2 regions of the Halomonas sp. H33-56 genome follow, and region 2 is predicted to be linked to the other one. Evidence: riboswitches for the same ligand, from Rfam matches in the RefSeq annotation. Region 2 holds a riboswitch; the other holds the start of a gene.
The links. Region 2 has a riboswitch for thiamine pyrophosphate ahead of NFH98_RS06710 (sodium:solute symporter family protein). Riboswitches for the same ligand answer to the same signal wherever they lie in the genome.

Region 1 (8,552 bases), 180 kb from region 2:
CCGCCGCCAGCAGGGTGTCGTCGCGGTCCCCGGGGGACACGATCAGCTCGCCGGGACGCAGGGCGTAGAGCAGGTGCTCGGCGCTGCGGGCCCCCAGCGTCGAGTGGGCGACGCGGCGGCGATCGGCCTCGCCGTGGTGCAGGATCCTGGCATCGAGGGCGCGGGCCACGTCGACCACTCGCGGTGCGGTCAGGGAGGCCCGGTAGGGCACCGCCGCGACCACCGGCAGGGTCAGATCGGCGCCGCTGGCGAGCTGCTGCTGCCAGTGCTGGCGATGGGCGCGGGCCTCGACCTCGCTGACCGAGGCCAGGGTCTGGTCGATGGCCGAGCCGTCGCCGTCCCCCGGCAGTCGCATCAGCATGGCGCCCAGGGTACGCACCGAACCCACCGCGTCGATGCTCTGGCGATGGAACTGCAACTGCTTGGCCAGTTCCTGGGGATCGGCGATCTGGCCATCGGCGACCAGTACCACCTGGGCGTCGAGGGCACTGGCCAGGCGCACGTTGAGGTCGAAGGCGTAGGCGTTTCGCGGCAGTGGGCGAACGCCCTCCACCACGATCAGCGCCGGCGCCTTGCCGGTGGCAGGGCGGGCGACGCGGGCGTGACGCTCCACGGCGAGTTCCAGCAGACCATCGCGATCGTCGCGGCCGAGATACTGCTCCAGTGTCTGGCGCGAGATCGGACGCGGCGAACCTATGCCCAGGGTGCTGGCCACCAGCGAGCGGGCGCGTTCGTCGTTGTCACTTGCCTGCTCGCCACCTTCGGACTGGCTGAAGGGCTGCAGAAAACCCGCGTCCAGCCCCAGCGTATCCAGCGCACGAAGCAGGCCGAGGCCGGCGGAGGTGAGGGCGACGCCGTCGTCGATGGGGATCAGCAGCAGCGTGCGGGACTGGGTGCTCACAGAACCTCCTCGAGCCTTGGCGTGGACGTCAGGCTCACGATCAATTCCCGGGTCTGGCTGGCGATATAGCCTTCTTCGTCGGTGGGGATGACGCGGATCTCCGGCGCCGAGCTGGCGCCTCGGTCGTGGATCTGGCCTTCCTCGCCACGCCCGAGGCTCTCGTTGGCGTCAGCGTCCAGGCGTACACCGAGGGCCTCCAGGTGGCCCAGGGTCCGGGCGCGCACCAGAGCAGAGTTTTCGCCGATGCCGCCGGTGAAGGCGATGCCGTCGATCCGGGGCAGGGCACAGGCCAGGCCCGCCAGGGACTTGGCCAGGCGGTAGCAGAACACCTCGATGGCCAGGCTCGCGCCGGCGTGACCTTCACTGGCGGCCTGTTCGAGCTCACGCATGTCGTTGGTCAGCTCGGACAGCCCCAGCAGTCCGCTCTTCTGGTTGAGCAACTGATCGACGCCCTCCAGCGACATGCCCAGCTGGCGCGCCAGGTGCAGGTGCAGGCCGGGGTCGACGTCACCGCTGCGGGTGCCCATCACCAGGCCTTCCAGCGGGGTCATGCCCATGCTGGTGTCCAGGCTTCTGCCGGCCCATACCGCGGTGGCGGAGCAGCCATTGCCCAGGTGGGCGATCAGCCAGCCGCCTTCACCACGGGCGCTGACTTCTGTCAGGCGTCCGGTCACGTAGGCATGGCTCGAGCCGTGGAAGCCGTAGCGACGGATGCCGTGTCGGCTGTAGAGCTCTTCGGGGATGGCGTAGCGGTAGGCGTGGGGCGGCAGGGTCTGGTGGAAGGCGGTATCGAACACCGCCACCTGAGGCAGATCCTCGAACAGCCGGCGCGTGGCGACGATACCGTCGAGGTTGGCCGGATTGTGCAAGGGGGCCAGGCTGATGGTCTGGCGAATGGTGCGCACCACGGCGTCGTCGAGCAGGGTGGCGGCGGTGAAGCGCTCGCCGCCGTGTACCACCCGGTGACCGATACCGATGGGCCGGTGGACGTCAAGGTGCTCGAGGATGGTCTTGAGCGCCAGGGCGTGGGTCGCACGGGGAAGCGAGACCTCGCGGGTGCTGCCGTGTTCGTCTACAAGCTTGAGGCGAGCCTCGTGGCTACCCAGGCGCTCGGCGATACCGGACAGTCGGGGAGCGTCGGGGGCCTGATCGATCAGCGCGAACTTGATCGAGGAGGAGCCGCAGTTGATCACCAGAATCGGGGCTTTCATGCCATCTCCAGAAAAGACGCCTTGGTGAGGCGAGAATGCGTGGGATGGCGGCGAATCTAGCACCGCCCCGGGGCGCGAATAACTGGCCTGGGGAGGTAGTCGAACGGCTTTGCTGGTGGATCCGACGAAGCCGTGATGAGCGTCAAGTGCATGAATCTTTGGATTAGACTTTTGTCTAACTTTGTGCGGAAGAGCTGGGACCGGGCGTACAAGACATGCATCCCCGGGCAGTCGAACGCTGCCCGGGGATGCGCCGGGGAATGGCTTGTCTCAGACCTCCTTGTTCAAACCTCCTTGTACAGCTCAGCGCCTTGTTCACGGAAGACCCGGGCGCGCTCCTCCATGCCGGCCATGACGGCGTCGCCGTCACCCTCCAGGCCGTTGTCGCGGGCGTAGTCGCGGACCTCCTGGCTGATCTTCATGGAACAGAACTTGGGGCCGCACATGGAGCAGAAGTGGGCCACCTTGGCGGAGTCCTTGGGCAGCGTCTCGTCGTGATAGGCGCGGGCGGTGTCAGGGTCGAGGCCCAGGTTGAACTGGTCCTCCCAGCGGAACTCGAAACGCGCCTTGGACAGGGCGTTGTCGCGGCGCTGGGCGCCGGGATGCCCCTTGGCCAGGTCGGCGGCGTGGGCGGCAATCTTGTAGGTGATGATGCCGGTCTTGACGTCGTCCTTGTCGGGCAGGCCCAGGTGTTCCTTGGGGGTGACGTAGCACAGCATGGCGCAGCCGTACCAGCCGATCATCGCCGCTCCGATGCCCGAGGTGATGTGGTCGTAGCCCGGGGCGATATCGGTCACCAGTGGCCCAAGGGTATAGAAGGGCGCCTCGTCGCAGTACTCGAGCTGCTTGTCCATGTTCTCCTTGACCAGGTGCATGGGCACGTGGCCGGGGCCTTCGATCATCACCTGGACGTCGTGCTTCCAGGCGATATGGGTCAACTCGCCCAGGGTCTTGAGCTCCGCCATCTGGGCCTCGTCGTTGGCGTCGGCCACCGAGCCCGGACGCAGGCCATCGCCCAGCGAGAAGGCCACGTCGTACTGCTTGCAGATCTCGCAGATTTCCTCGAAGTGGGTGTAGAGGAAGCTTTCCTGGTGATGGTAAAGGCACCACTTGGCCATGATCGAGCCACCGCGGGAGACGATGCCGGTGACCCGGTTGGCGGTCAGCGGCACGTAGCGCAGCAGCACGCCTGCGTGGATGGTGAAGTAGTCCACGCCCTGTTCGGCCTGCTCGATCAGGGTGTCGCGGAACACCTCCCAGGTGAGGTCCTCGGCCACGCCCTTGACCTTCTCCAGCGCCTGATAGAGCGGCACCGTGCCGATCGGTACCGGCGAGTTGCGGATGATCCACTCGCGGGTTTCGTGGATGTTCTGGCCAGTGGACAGATCCATGATGGTATCGGCGCCCCAGCGGATGCCCCAGGTCATCTTCTCGACCTCTTGCTCGATGGAGGAGGTCACCGCCGAGTTGCCCAGATTGCCATTGATCTTCACCAGGAAGTTGCGCCCGATGATCATCGGCTCGGCTTCCGGGTGGTTGATGTTGGCGGGGATGATGGCGCGCCCGGCGGCGACTTCCTGGCGCACGAACTCGGGGGTGATCTCCTCTGGCAGACGGGCGCCGAAGCCCTGCCCGTGATGCTGGTGGCCGAGGATGCGCTCGACCTCGTCGCTGCCTCGATAGTCATCGGCCAGGGCCTGTCGACGCTGGTTCTCGCGGATGGCGATGAACTCCATCTCCGGGGTGATGATGCCGCGGCGGGCGTAGTGCAGCTGGGTGACATTGCCGGCGCTGCCGTCGGCGCCACGACGTGCGCGGCGCGGCGTGCGGGTCAGTTCGAAACGCAGCGGGGCGAGTGTCGGGTCGTTGGCACGCCGGCGACCGTAGTCCGAGGTCGGTCCATCGAGCCATTCGGTGTCGTCGCGCTCCTCGATCCAGGGCCGGCGCAATTCGGCAAGCCCGTGACGCAGGTCGACCTCGACCTGGGGATCGGTGTAGGGGCCGGAGGTGTCGTAGACCAGCAGCGGCGGATTGGCCTCGTCGGCCCCGGAGGTGCGGGTCGCTGACAGCGAAATCTCGCGAAACGGCACCCGCAGGTCGTCGCGGGAGCCCTTTACATAGACCTTGCGCGAACCCGGCAGGGGCGTAACTGCGGCCTGGTCGACCTGGGCGGTCTCGGCCAGGAAGTGCGCGCTATGGCGGGGTTTGTTTGCGGAAACGGGGTGATCGAGCGGCATTGGCTTGTCCTTCTCACGGCACTGGGTGCTGTCGTTGTTGTGTGCATCGCGTGAGGAAGGAGGGGGCGTCGTGGCCTGGGCCGTGAGCGCTTGATCCCTACGCTGGTCCTCACCGCGATGCCATGGCATCGGGGTTACCCCCAGATCAGGTTCAACGGGTCCCATGCGCTGCATGATCTCAGCCGCCTCTGGCGGCCCCCCGTCAAGCGTGGTGCTGATTGTGTTAGTCGCTTAGATCGAGTCCCATCTGCCAGAAGTCGATCTCGAGTCGTGTTGCGTCGGCGAAGATCCGTGACAGTCGCGCAAAGCGCTCGCCGGATACCTGGGCCAGCTGATCGTCGAGCCAGGCCTGCTCCTGGCGTGCGGCGGCCTGGAAGTCGTCGCTTTCGTACATGGCGATCCAGGCGTCGAAGGGATTGTCGGCACCGCGCAGGGTGTCCGAACGGGCGTTGAGGTTTCGTGCGATATCGGCGTAGCCGACCATGCAGGGGGCCAGCGCCACGTGCAGGTCCAGGAGGTCGCCGCGGCTGCCGGCGTCCAGCACGTAGCGGGTATAGGCCAGGGTAGCGCGAGCTTCGGGCAGCTCATTGAGTTCGGCCTCGCCGATGCCCCAGTCGCGGCAGAAGGCGAGATGCAGGCCGAGTTCCACGTCGAGGATGGTCTTCATGCCGTCGAAGGCGCCGCGCAGCTCGTCGAGGCTGTGGCTCTTGTAGGCCGCCAGGGCGTAGGCCCGGGAGAACTGCAGCAGAAACAGATAGTCCTGCTTCAGATAGTGACGGAAGCTGGCGTCAGCCAGTTCACCACGGCCAAGGGCGAGCACGAAGTCGTGTTCGATGTAGGCGTGCCAGTCATCGCGGCAGGCGTCGACAAGATCGGTAAAGCGGTAGCCCATGTTGCCTCCGGTTGGTGCGGATCCGGAGTGCGGCGGCTGAGGACACGGCGACGAGAAAGGAGGGAGGTGCGCGCGCAGGGGCTGTCACCACCGCCTGATTCCCTACGCCGGTTCAAGGTGTGAAGCCACACCGCACCCGGATCAGGTTCCACGGGATCGGCGCTGGCGGCCGGTGATTCGTCACCCTGGCCCTGCGCCATCTCAGCCGGATTCACCGGCACCCCGTCAAGCGAGTCTGGATCGAGTCTAGCATGACCTCGAAGGGAGTCCACCTCGGCTTGGCAAGAACCGATCCCGATCAGTAGATACGCCGCTGGGGGGAGGAGGTTTCCACGATATCGCGAGAGTGCAACTGCCCAGATATCTGGAGAAGTTTCCGCATGGTTGAGAATGCATTTTATCCGATTGAGGAAAAGTGGCGAAGTAGAGTCCTGATTGATCAATTCGACAAAGTTTCGACGATTTTGTTGTTATTTAAAGGGATGTTTGCGTGGTTTTTCTTGGATGTTCTCTGGATTGTATTTGCGTGTTTTGCGGCTGCCTGATAGAGAATATGTGAGAGAATCTAGAGTGAAAAAAGTACGTTTGTTTTATCGATATTCTGACAGTCGTTGTGCGCTTGATGACTCCTTTGTGAAGAAGGACAGAAGGTGACAGGTGTGTTGGTCCCGTCTTTATGGGAAGCATTGGTTCGCCGAGTTTTCATGGAAGCTAAAAATGCTTGCTTTGTTCTCTTTTGAACCACCCGTGGGGCAGGGAAATGGTGCATGGGAAAGGTTCTATGAAGGGCTCCGGGGCCGTTGTCAGTGCTCGTTTCTCAACACAATAGACAAATATTTCGCCTATCTTTTTTTATGCAAATATTTTAGAAAGGAAGACGAGATGCCAGTGTTGGCGTAAACACTCCTATTCGTCGTGGTAATGTGTGATTTAAGATAGACGTTATCAATTTTGTTCGTTCACGACCGATGTTATATATTATGTTTGAGGTGATTAATATGAATCCATATTCGACACTTCCAGACCGTGCCTTCTGGAAAAAAGCTGTATCAGAAAAGTCGATTTTTGACATATCCAATTTGTGGTCTCCAAAGTTCAAGATCACAAAGGATAGTAGGGTGGTTACCTTCGGTTCCTGCTTTGCGCAACATATTGGAAACGCTCTTGATAGCAGAGGGTTCAACTGGGTCTCGACAGAAACTCCACCTAGGGGGCTCTCGCAGGAAAATGCAAAAAAATACAATTACAATATATTTTCGGCAAGAACCGGGAATATATACACCACCTCATTGTTGAAGCAGTGGGTAGAGTGGGCAACAGGGATAAAAGAGCCGCCTGAGGAGATTTGGGAAAAGAACGGAAGGTTCTATGATCCCTTTCGCCCCGTGGTGGAACCAGAGGGTTTCTGTAGTAAAGAAGAGTTAATGCTCTCTCGAGAGGAGACAATAAAAGCGTTTAGGGAATGCATCTTCTCATCAGACTTCTTTGTCTTCACCCTAGGGTTGACTGAAAGCTGGTTCAATTCGGAATACGGCTACGAGTATCCGATGTGTCCCGGGACTTCAGCAGGGACCTACCTGAAAGGTATCCATGCGTTCAAGAATCAGATGTATCCCTCTGTGATGAATGATCTGCGAGATGCCATAGAAATAATGCGTCATGAGAATCCTGAGTTACGCTTTATATTGACAGTTTCCCCTGTTCCTTTGGTAGCGACAAACTCCAGGAACAACGTGATCGTCGCTACAATGGAATCCAAGTCAGTGTTGCGTGCCGTGGCTGGGCAGATTTCTAGAGGTTGTAATTATGTGGATTATTTTCCTTCGTATGAAATAATCAACAGCCCGGTTTTCAAGGGGGTGTTTTTCGAACCCAATCAACGAAGTGTTAACCCCCACGGTGTCGATTTTGTGATGAATCATTTTTTTTCTTCTCTGAGGAAAAAGTTTGGCGCTGAGATTTTCGGAAAACAAAACAAGAGGGTAGGTAGCGTAAAGAAAATGAATGATCTGGTTTGCGAAGAAGAGATCTTCGACGCCTTTGGAGGTAAGGAATGAAGAAAAATATTTGTGTGCTGGGCAATAGCCACGTTGGTGCTTTGAAAAGAGCCTGGGACCTGATGCCAGAGTGGCATCAAGAATATAATCTTGTCTTCTTTACCGCTAGAAGTAATGGCTTGGGTGGACTGATTCTCATCGATAATAAACTGGTTCCAAAAACAGATAGATTAAAGAGGACCATCACCTATACATCGGGTGGCAAGAGTGAGATTGATATCGTTGAATATGATCTATTCTTGATTTACGGACTTCAGATGGAAGTTTTTTTTGTCGAACCTGGAAAATTTTTTTCATCAGCAGTAATAAAGCAAACCGTGCTGGATAGTGTCAAGGGTACGACGTCCTGGAAGATCATGGAAATGATCAGGAGCGTGACCAATAAAAAGATATATGTTGGACATAATCCCCTGCCTATTCGGAAGAAAGGTGATGATAGAAGTTATCCTCCGGAAAGCTACCTGTCCGGAATAAAGTTGATGAACGATGAAGTGTATGATAAATGCAATGCCGAGTTGATCGCTCAGCCTGCTGATACCATCGTCAACGGATTTTTTACGGAGCGGGAGCTCTCGAAGGGAAGTAAAAGATTGCCTGTAGGGGATGCCATGGATGAGGAAGCGCATCCAGACCATGATATCAGGCATATGAACGAAGAGTTCGGGAAAAAGTGGCTATCCTGCTTTTTAAGTAGAGATTGACAAAGGGTTTTCCTGGCGGATGTGTGTTATCCGGAGCTGGAGAACGCTCTTTGTAGAGCAAAGCGTTACCACCAGACAGCGGCAAACAGATGAATCATGGATCACGCTACTATGCTTGACGTGTAGTAGTCCGCTGGGATTCCCCCTCCGGATGATGCAAAAGGAGGGGGAGGACACAACGCTGTGCCACGGCACCGGCTCAGTCGACGGGCTTCTCGCCGGAGACCTCCGGCGCCGATTCCGTGCCGTGCTCGCGAAAGGACTGCACCGGCATCTCGCGGGGGATTTCCCGTGGCGGCTCAGCCGGGGTCGCCGGCGGCGGTGGTGCCTCGGCGACGCGAAGCTCGCCTACCACCGCCGGGGGGCGGGTCTCGCTCGGGACCAGCAACAGGCCGGCGCGCCTCAGGGCCCGGCCGATGCTCAGGCTGGAGCTCCAGCGGACCAGCGGGGCGGCCATCACCAGGCCGAGCCACACCGGCGTCAGCCAGATGAAGAAGCTCGGGGTGAAGGCCCAGGTCACCAGCGCCCACAAGGCGCCGATCAGTGACCATAG
Region 2 (8,552 bases):
AGCTCGACGCCCCGGTGCCCGAGTTGCCGCCACTGGAGGCCTTCAGCGGGCCCAAGGGGCGCTACGCCACGATTCTGCGGATCATCGAGAGCGAACGACCGACGCTGCGCCAGTTGCTGGGACGGCTCGCCGCCGGTGGCGGCCACTGCACCATGGTCGGCACCCCGGAGCGTATCGCCGACGAGATGCAGCGCTGGGTCGAGCAGGGCGGGGCGGACGGCTTCAACCTGATGCCGCCGTCGCTGCCGGACAGCATCGAGGACGTGGTCGAACAGGTCGTGCCCGAACTGCAGCGTCGCGGGCTGTTTCGAAGCGAGTACCTGGGCCGCACCCTGCGCGACCACCTGGGGCTGGCGCGTCGCGAGCGCTGATGAGCCGGAACTGCCAGGGCCCCTGATCGCCAGGCCTTGAAACGACAACAGCGGGACGCGTCAGCACGTCCCGCTGTTTTTTATCACGCCTTGCCAGGCTGTCAGCGTGGCGGTGTCAGCTCTGGAAGCGCCGTACCAGGCTGCCCATGCGGGTGAAGTCATAGTCCTGGCGGGATGGCAGCAGCTTCATCAGCACCAGCGAGACCAGCACCGGCACGAAGGCCGCCAGCAGGAAGGATTCCAGCAGGGTGGCGGTACCGCCGCTGGGGGACGGGAACATCGCCAGCCCGGCGACCAGACCTGCAGCGGTGCTGAGGACCGCGTTGCGCCCGTCGTAGCGGCGATTGAACAGACCGAAGAACACCGGGAAGGCCGCCGCCGAGCACAGCAGGTCCGCCAGCAGGAACAGATAGAGCACGCTGTAGCCCTGGGCTGCCACCCAGGTCACCGGCACCGCTGCGGCGACGATCAGCCAGCGTGCCAGGCGCATCAGGGTGGCTTCGCTGGCCTGGGGCAGCAGCCGGTGCATGTCGACGGCGATGATGCTGGAGGTGGCGTTGACGGTGGTGTCGGCGCTGCTCATCACCAGGGCCAGACCCAGCGGAATCAAGGCCAGGGCGAACCACAGCGGCACCTCGGACAGCAGCACGCTGAACAGCGCCACCGAGCCGTCTCCCTCGAGCCCGAGGCCGACGAACGCCAGGCCGAACAGGCCCATCAGCACGATCACCGGAAAGTTGAACAGCCCTGCGATCCAGAAGCCCCGCCGCAACACCTTGCTGTCCCGGGCGGCGTAGATGCGCTGCCAGGTGCCCTGGTAGAACAGGCCGGTCAGCATCACCGCGATAAAGAACGTCAGGCCGGCACGCAGGCCACCGGCATCGGTGACATCCAGCAACTGGGGCGCACGTTCCTGCAGGCCCTCGAGCGTCGGCGCGACGCCGCCGGCGGCCTGCCAGCCGAACACCAGCAGCAGCGCCAGCAACGGCAGGATCACCAGCATCTGTACCTTGTCGGTGAAGATGGTGGTGCGCAGGCCGCCGTAGAAGGTGTAGAGCAGGGTCGCGATCATCACTACGCAGGCGGTCAGCCACAGCGGGATCGGCGCCAGCAGGGTGACCATATGGGCGATTGCGGTGAGGCCTGCCGCCAGCGAGATGAACAGATAGAACAGCATGATCGTCAGGGTGAAGGCGTACATGGTGCGCCCGTAGCGATGGATCACGAACTCGGTGAGGCCGTGGCCTTCGGGGATCAGCTCACGCATGCGTCGTCCCAGCGGGATCATCACCAGGCGCGGGACCATGGAACCCAGCGCATAGCCCAGTACCGCGCCGATGCCGCCCCAGGTGGCCGCCTGGGCGGGGCCGAACAGGATCCAGGTGCCCAGGGTGGTGGCCACCAGGGTCAACACCGTGGCGCGGGTGTTCTGGCTGTTGCGAGCCGAGATGTAGTCATCCAGGCCGCCCTGACGACGTCGGGCATAGATCAGGCCGGGGATGGCAAAGATGGCGGCGCACAGCAGAAGCCACAGCGCCGTCCAGGTGGGATCGAGCATCATCGAAAGAAGACCTCTTTCTTGTCGTTGTCCGCAGGGACCGGTGGACAGGCGGGACGAGCGGCGGACAGGAAGAAAGAGGAGATAACGCAACCATCCTTCCCTTCGCCGGCATGACCCGGATCAGGTTCAAAGGGTTACCGCGTGATGCGGAATCTCAGCCGTCAGGCTCCCCCAGGAATGCGCACAGCGTAGGACCGCCTCCGATGGCTGTCAATTGGCGCTTTGGCCGCAGCGACGGGGCGTCAGACGGTGGGCGAGGTGCGCAGGCTGTGCCAGCCATCGTAAAGCCAGTTCGCCGCTCGGCGTGGATCGATTTCAGCCATCGCCAGATAGCCATGACAGCAGGCCTCGCGGCTCGCTCGGGCAATGGTCGAGGCGTCGGTGGCGTCCATCACCAGGGTGCGTCGGTGCCCGCCGCCGCCGCGCAGGAAGGGGGCCGCGGGAGCGCGCTGGAACTCGACGCCTGCCGGCAGGGGTGCTGTCGAGTGATGCGTGTCGGGGTAGTCTGGGGCGCACAGGATGACCTCGAAACCGAGCCGTTGCCCCTGGCGCGCCAGGTCGGCATTGACCGGGGAGTGGCCGGTCAGTACCAGACGCAAGGCCGGCTGGATCAGCACCTCGACGACGTCGTCGCCGATCTGGACCAGCGGACTGGTTGGTGTGGGTCGCTGCAGGTTCATGGACGTACTGCCCAGGCTGACGCGGCGAATCAGCGATGGCTGGCCGGCGAGCGTTGCATGGATGACCTCCAGGTGCACCAGGGTCTCGCTGCTCGGTGACAGGCGCTCGACCAGACAGGGGGTGCCATCGTTGGCGTTGTTGTCGATATTGACCAGGCAGGCGCCGCCGTCCCGGGCCTGGGTCAGCAAGATGGGCTGTCCGGCGTACCTGGGGCCATCGGCATCGCTGGTGACGCTCAGGTGGGGGAAGGCGGGAGCAGGGGTGTCCAGGCGCGTGCACAGCCAGCTGGTATCCCCGCGATTGGCCAGCGTCAGGGCGTGTTCGATGGCGACAAGGTCCTGGTGGTTCATGGGCAGCTCCCGCGGCGGTGTCGGCGACGCCAGCATAACGTGGAAGCGGGCAAGCGAAATAATCCGGCATCTATAAGCATCTTTTCATAGGCTAGAGAAGACGGCACGCGAGCCGCCAGGGTATTGACCTGCTGCCGGTCCAGGGCAGGGCTTACGCAAGGAGATGTCCTCATGGAGCGTTTTGCCTGGGTGGAAGAGGCATTGGTGTCGTCCGGAACGGTGCTGGTACGCCTGACGCCGGAGTTGCAGGTGCACGACGTGGTCGGTGATGCCGTGCGCGTGCTGGGCGAGCCTGGAGACGTCTGGATCGGGCGGGGGCTGGCAGAGCTGCCTGGCGAGGCCGCGGCAGTAGCTGAAGCCTGGGTCTCCCGGGGTGCCGCTCACGTTGCCAAGCCTTCGATGCCGCTGGAACTGGGCGATGGTAGCTGCTGTCGCCTGGCCGATGGTGGGCTGGTGCTGCGACTGTCGGCTCGGCAGAAGGCAAGCCGCGGTGTCATCGCGCGGATGGCCGACCACCTGCCGGTGATGGTGGCCTACGTCGACCGCGACTTCTGCTTCCGTTTCAACAATCGTGCCTACCTCGACTTCATCGGCCTGCCTGCCGAGGCGCTGATGGGGCAGCCGGTGTCTTCGGTGCTCGATGCAGACTCCTACGCCAAGATCCGGCCACGTTTCGATCTGGCGCTGGCGGGGCAGGAGGTCAGCTACGAGGATTCCCTGGTGCTCCAGGATGGTCGCCAGATCTACTTCAAGGTCCACTATCTGCCGGACCTGGTGGAAGATGAGGTGATGGGCTTCTACGCCATCATCCAGGACGTCTCCGAGTATCGCTCGATGATCCAGCTGTTGCGGGATGTCCATACCGGGGTAAATCGCACCGATATTGGAGTATCAGAGATCGTCGACATGCTGCTGCGTGACGCCTTGAGCTACCTGAAGCTGGATATCGCGCTGGTCAGTCAGGTCGAGGGGGAGCGTTACACGGTGCGCTGGGCGGCCTCGGATAATGCGCCAGTAGGGGCCGGCGATAGCTTTGCACTGGGTGACACCTACTGTCGGCTGACCCTCGACGCCGATGACGTCTTCCATACCCACCGCGCCGGGCAGGACGAGCGAGTCAAGGGCCACCCCTGCTACGAGAACTTTCAGCTGGAGACCTATATCGGTGCACCGCTGCGGATCCAGGGCAAGGTATGGGGAACCCTGAACTTCTCCAGTCCGTCGGTGCGCCGGCACGCCTTCAGCGAGGTCGACATCGAGTTGGTCCGGCTACTGGTCGGGGCCGTCGAACGTGTCATTTCCAACGAGATGGAGGTCGAGCGTATTCGCCTCGAACGTGATCAACTGGAAGACCAGGCGATGACCGATGCCTTGACCGGACTCCCCAATCGAAGCCAGCTGGATCGCCACGTCACCCGCCTGATCGAGGAATGCGACAGTGGCGGGATGGTGTTTTCGCTGGCCGCGGTCGATATCGACTTCTTCAAGCAGGTCAATGATGGTTTCGGTCACGCGGCCGGTGACCAGGTGCTCACCTGGCTGGCGCAAACAGTAGCCAACTGCCTGCGTGATGGCGATCTGGTGGCGCGCACCGGCGGCGAGGAATTCGTGGTGGTCATGCGGCGCACCGCCTTGCCCGAGGCGATCAAGGCGGCCGAGCGGGTGCGTCGCGCGGTGGAAGGGGGGGAAATCACCCTGTCGGATGGACAGACGATTCGCATCACCATCAGCATCGGCGTCAGCCAGTATCGCAAGGGGGAGGGGTTTGCACCGCTGTTCGAGCGCGCCGACCGGCGCCTGTACAGCGCCAAGCGTAGTGGTCGCAACCGCATTGCCAGCCTGAATGAATAGCGCCCAGGTGTCGCCAGGTGCGGCGTTGTCATCGCTGACGTAGGACTTTGCTCGTTCTTTCGGTCTAGTCTGAAAGGATCAGTGTGGGTGGTTGGGTAATCTCAGGTGGCTGGGCTGAGGTGACAGCGGCTGCCAGGCCTTGAAGCAATCTGCTTGGCGCATGACTGCCGCCGCTCCCGTGTACCTGAAGATGGTCTCTTGTCCCGCGTAATTTCGGAACTTTCCAGGTTTCAATGTGTTACCCGATTCCCTTCGGTGGCGGAATGCGATAGCGAGTATGAACTTTCTCATCTTTTGCGATGTAGTTTCCTACTGCGTCGATACTGCGTTGATCATGTTGCCTGCAAAAGAGTAGATGGGAGCTGTGTTCCTACAAAAGATGTGGGTAATATCGTACATCCGTTGTTAATAAAATATTACAAAGCAGTTGCGCAATGCCGGTGTTTGTCCCACCGGTGCGCAGGGGAAAAATCATCATGCATCTCAACAAGCTTGCGTTCGGCCTGGCGTTGGGCGGGTGGGCGTGCCTGCTTGCTCCGTCCGTGCTGGCAGAAAGTCTGCTGGAACTTCACGAGCTCGCGGTGGACAGCGATCCTCAGTTTCAGGCCGACTTTCATGGTAAGCAGGCCACCGATGAGCGTTACTATCAGGCGCGCTCAGCGCTGCTGCCGCAGATCAATGTCAATGTCGAGCGCAGCGAGATCTCCCAGGACATCGTCAGTACCGACAACGAGGTCTACGGCAGCGGCAGCACGTCCTACCCGACCACCGTCTACGGTGTCTCGCTCGAGCAGTCGATCTATGACTATTCCCGCTGGGCGGCCTTTGGCCAGGCCAAGCTGGAGATCCAGCAGGCCGCGTCCGAGCTCGAGGTCTCGCGCCAGGATCTCTACCTGCGGGTGGCCGAACGCTACTTTGCGGTACTCGCCCTTTCGGAAAACCTGAGTTTCCTGCAGGCCGAAAAGAAGCAGGTCCAGACCAATCTCGAGCAGGTCAGGGCGCGTTTCGAGGACGGTTTGATTCGCGAGATCGACCTGCTCGACGCCCAGGCGCGCTTTCTGCAGGTCGAGGCGCGCGAGCTGGACGTGGCCAACCGTCTGCGCGATGCCCTCAATGCCCTGGCCGAGGTCAGCGGCGTGCGTCCGGTGGAGCTTAGCCTGGTCGATGAGGACCTGACGCTGGCGAGCCCAGAACCGTCGTCAGTCGAGGCCTGGATCGAGCTGGCGATGCAGCGCAATCCTCGTCTATCAGCCGCACGGCTGGCGGTGGAAGTGGCCAATCAGCAGGTCAAGGTGAGTCGCGGTGGTCACTATCCGACCCTCGATCTGAGTCTCGACTACGACAATGACGAGACCGAGGGCTCATTGTTCGGCGGCGGCAGCGAGGTCGAGACCCAGACCATTCGGGTCGGCCTCGATGTGCCGGTCTACAGCGGTGGGCGAGTGTCGTCGGAGGTGCGCGAAGGGACCCGTCTGATCGAGGCAGGGCAGGCTCGACTCGAACAGGTGCGGCGAGAAATCGACCGCGAGATACGTGCGGCTTTCGAGGGTATCGTCACCGCCATGTCCCGGGTCAGGGCGCTCAGCGAGTCCTTGACCGCCAACCAGCGCATCGTCGAATACCGCCAGGTGGCCTATGAATCCGGTGTCATGCCGGTGCTCGAACTGCTCGACGCCGAGCGCGATCTGTTCTTCGCCCGCAGCGAACTTGCCAGTGCGCGCTACGACTACCTGATCAGCGTGCTGCGGCTGAAGCATGCCGCCGGCGTCATCAATGGCGAAGACCTGGCGGAGATCGACGCCCATATGAATGACCGGATGGACCTCCTTGCCTTCCAGCACTGAACCCCGGGCCTTCGCCGAGCGTCAGGCGTTGATCGAGTCCTGGCTCGATAGCCTCGCGCGTCCCTACAGTGCCGAGCGCTCGGTCAAGTGCGCTCCCGCCCGCTGGGCTCCTCAGCGCAGGCTCTACAGTGTGCCGCTCGAGGGCGTTGACGCCGACGATCTTGCGGTGCGCCTCGAGGGGTTGCTGGAGTCGCTGGCGCTGGCGCCTGGCGACCGGAGGGCCTTTGTCGCCGGACTGTCGACGCAGACGATGGCGCACTATCTGCATCTCGGGCTGGAGGAGGCGACCACCAAGGTGTACTGGGAAGCGCCGCTGCCGGACAAGGCTCTGGCGGGGCGTCGCTTCCCGCTGTACCAGGCGTGGAAGTGGCGCCCTGGCGTCGACGCCAGTGTCTCCGACTATGTCCTGCTCGAGAGCGCCGAGGCGGTGCGCCATGCAATGGCGAGCACGCTTGCGGCGATGCCCCCGCTCGTCGGCGACCTGATCGAACAGCTCGAGGTCAGCCATGCGCTGGCACGAAAGCCCTGGCCACCGTTGACCGTGAGGATCGAGGAACGGCGCCAGGGCCGCGATACCGGTCGTGATTCCCTCAATCTGCATCTACATCCGGCCGAGATACGTCTGGGCGAACTGGCGGGCCTTTTGTTGTCGCTGGCTCGCGAGTGGCGCTGTACGTCGCGCGCACAGGCGATCGAGTGGATTGCCGCCCACGGCGACAAGCCGCTGAGCAACCTTTCTCTGGGGTTCGATGCGAAAGGCGAACCCTTCGTGACCTTCTACCACGGGGTGACACTGGTCTCCCCGACTTCCACCGGCGCGCTGGCCGCGCAACGACGCTGACGTCCAGGCCCAGGGACGACACTCAAGTACTAGAGGACGATTTCATGGCGACTCAACTTCTGATCTATCGCAACGTTCAGCCGATCACCCGCGACAAGCATGGCGAGCTGTCGCTCAAGGTCGGCAAGGACTTCGGCTTTGCCAGCGGGGTGAACTCGGTGCCGCTGATGGCGGCCGAATTTCCGACCGCCGCCACCGACCTGCCGATCGTCTTCACCAAGGCCGACGACGGGGTGCTGCCGGTCGCCGTGCTGGGACTCGAGCAGGACCAGAATCTGCTGGTGGACCGTGAAGGCCAGTGGCGCGGTGAGTACGTGCCGGCCTTCTTCCGCCGCTATCCCTTCGTGTTTGCCTCCGCCGATAACGACAAGACCTTCACCCTTTGCATCGATGATGACTACGAAGGGCTCAACCGTGACGGTCGCGGCGAGCGCTTCTTCGACGCCGACGGTGAGCAGACCCAGTACCTGGGCAAGGTACTGGACTTCCTTCAGGACTATCAGGCGCACTTCCAGCGCACCCGCGCCTTCTGCGCCCGTCTGGTCGAGCTCGACCTGCTCGAGTCGGTCGAGGCCCAGATTCGCTTGCCGGAAGGTGGTCAGCGCACCCTGACCGGCTTCCAGGCGGTCAACCGTCAGAAGCTCAAGGCGCTGCCCGAGGACAGCCTCAAGGCGCTGCTGGACAGTGACGAGCTGGAGCTGCTCTACGTCCACCTGCAGTCGCTGCGCAATCTCAATCGACTGAGCCGTCAGGCGCAGGGTGGTTCGCGGCTGGGTGCTCTGGCCAAGGGCGACCCCGCCGAGGAGGCGGTCGCGTCCGACGCCGAACAGGACACTCCCGTTCACTGATCGACCGAGATCAGGGGGCGTATCGTCGCCGCGATGCGCCTCTTGACGTTTTTCGCCACCGGAGTCCCCCCATGAGTCGCCACCAGCGCAAGCCTCTGTCCGAATTGATCGCTCGTCTTCTCCGCCAGCCCAGGCGTGCTCGTCGTGCCCAGGCAGAGCCGTCCCGGTTCGTGTTCGAGGGACTCGAGCCACGCATGCTGATGTC

Region 1: linked by a shared signal. The riboswitch ahead of tenA (thiaminase II) and the one ahead of NFH98_RS06710 (sodium:solute symporter family protein) in region 2 are both predicted to bind thiamine pyrophosphate.

Annotation. Positions count from the first base shown of each region.
Region 1 covers NZ_JAMSHP010000001.1:1,331,811-1,340,362, forward strand. Annotated here, with positions in the region: gene pta (phosphate acetyltransferase) at 1-901, opposite strand, end outside; gene NFH98_RS05935 (acetate/propionate family kinase) at 898-2,112, opposite strand; gene thiC (phosphomethylpyrimidine synthase ThiC) at 2,397-4,349, opposite strand; TPP riboswitch at 4,427-4,561, opposite strand; gene tenA (thiaminase II) at 4,573-5,241, opposite strand; TPP riboswitch at 5,323-5,476, opposite strand; gene NFH98_RS05950 (GSCFA domain-containing protein) at 6,240-7,298, shown strand; gene NFH98_RS05955 (hypothetical protein) at 7,295-7,999, shown strand; gene mdoH (glucans biosynthesis glucosyltransferase MdoH) at 8,199-8,552, opposite strand, start outside.
Region 2 covers NZ_JAMSHP010000001.1:1,510,535-1,519,086, forward strand. Annotated here, with positions in the region: gene NFH98_RS06705 (LLM class flavin-dependent oxidoreductase) at 1-371, shown strand, start outside; gene NFH98_RS06710 (sodium:solute symporter family protein) at 487-1,932, opposite strand; TPP riboswitch at 2,013-2,115, opposite strand; gene NFH98_RS06715 (hypothetical protein) at 2,175-2,963, opposite strand; gene NFH98_RS06720 (sensor domain-containing diguanylate cyclase) at 3,135-4,814, shown strand; gene NFH98_RS06725 (TolC family outer membrane protein) at 5,291-6,658, shown strand; gene NFH98_RS06730 (hypothetical protein) at 6,642-7,499, shown strand; gene NFH98_RS06735 (SapC family protein) at 7,544-8,347, shown strand; gene NFH98_RS06740 (LEPR-XLL domain-containing protein) at 8,419-8,552, shown strand, end outside.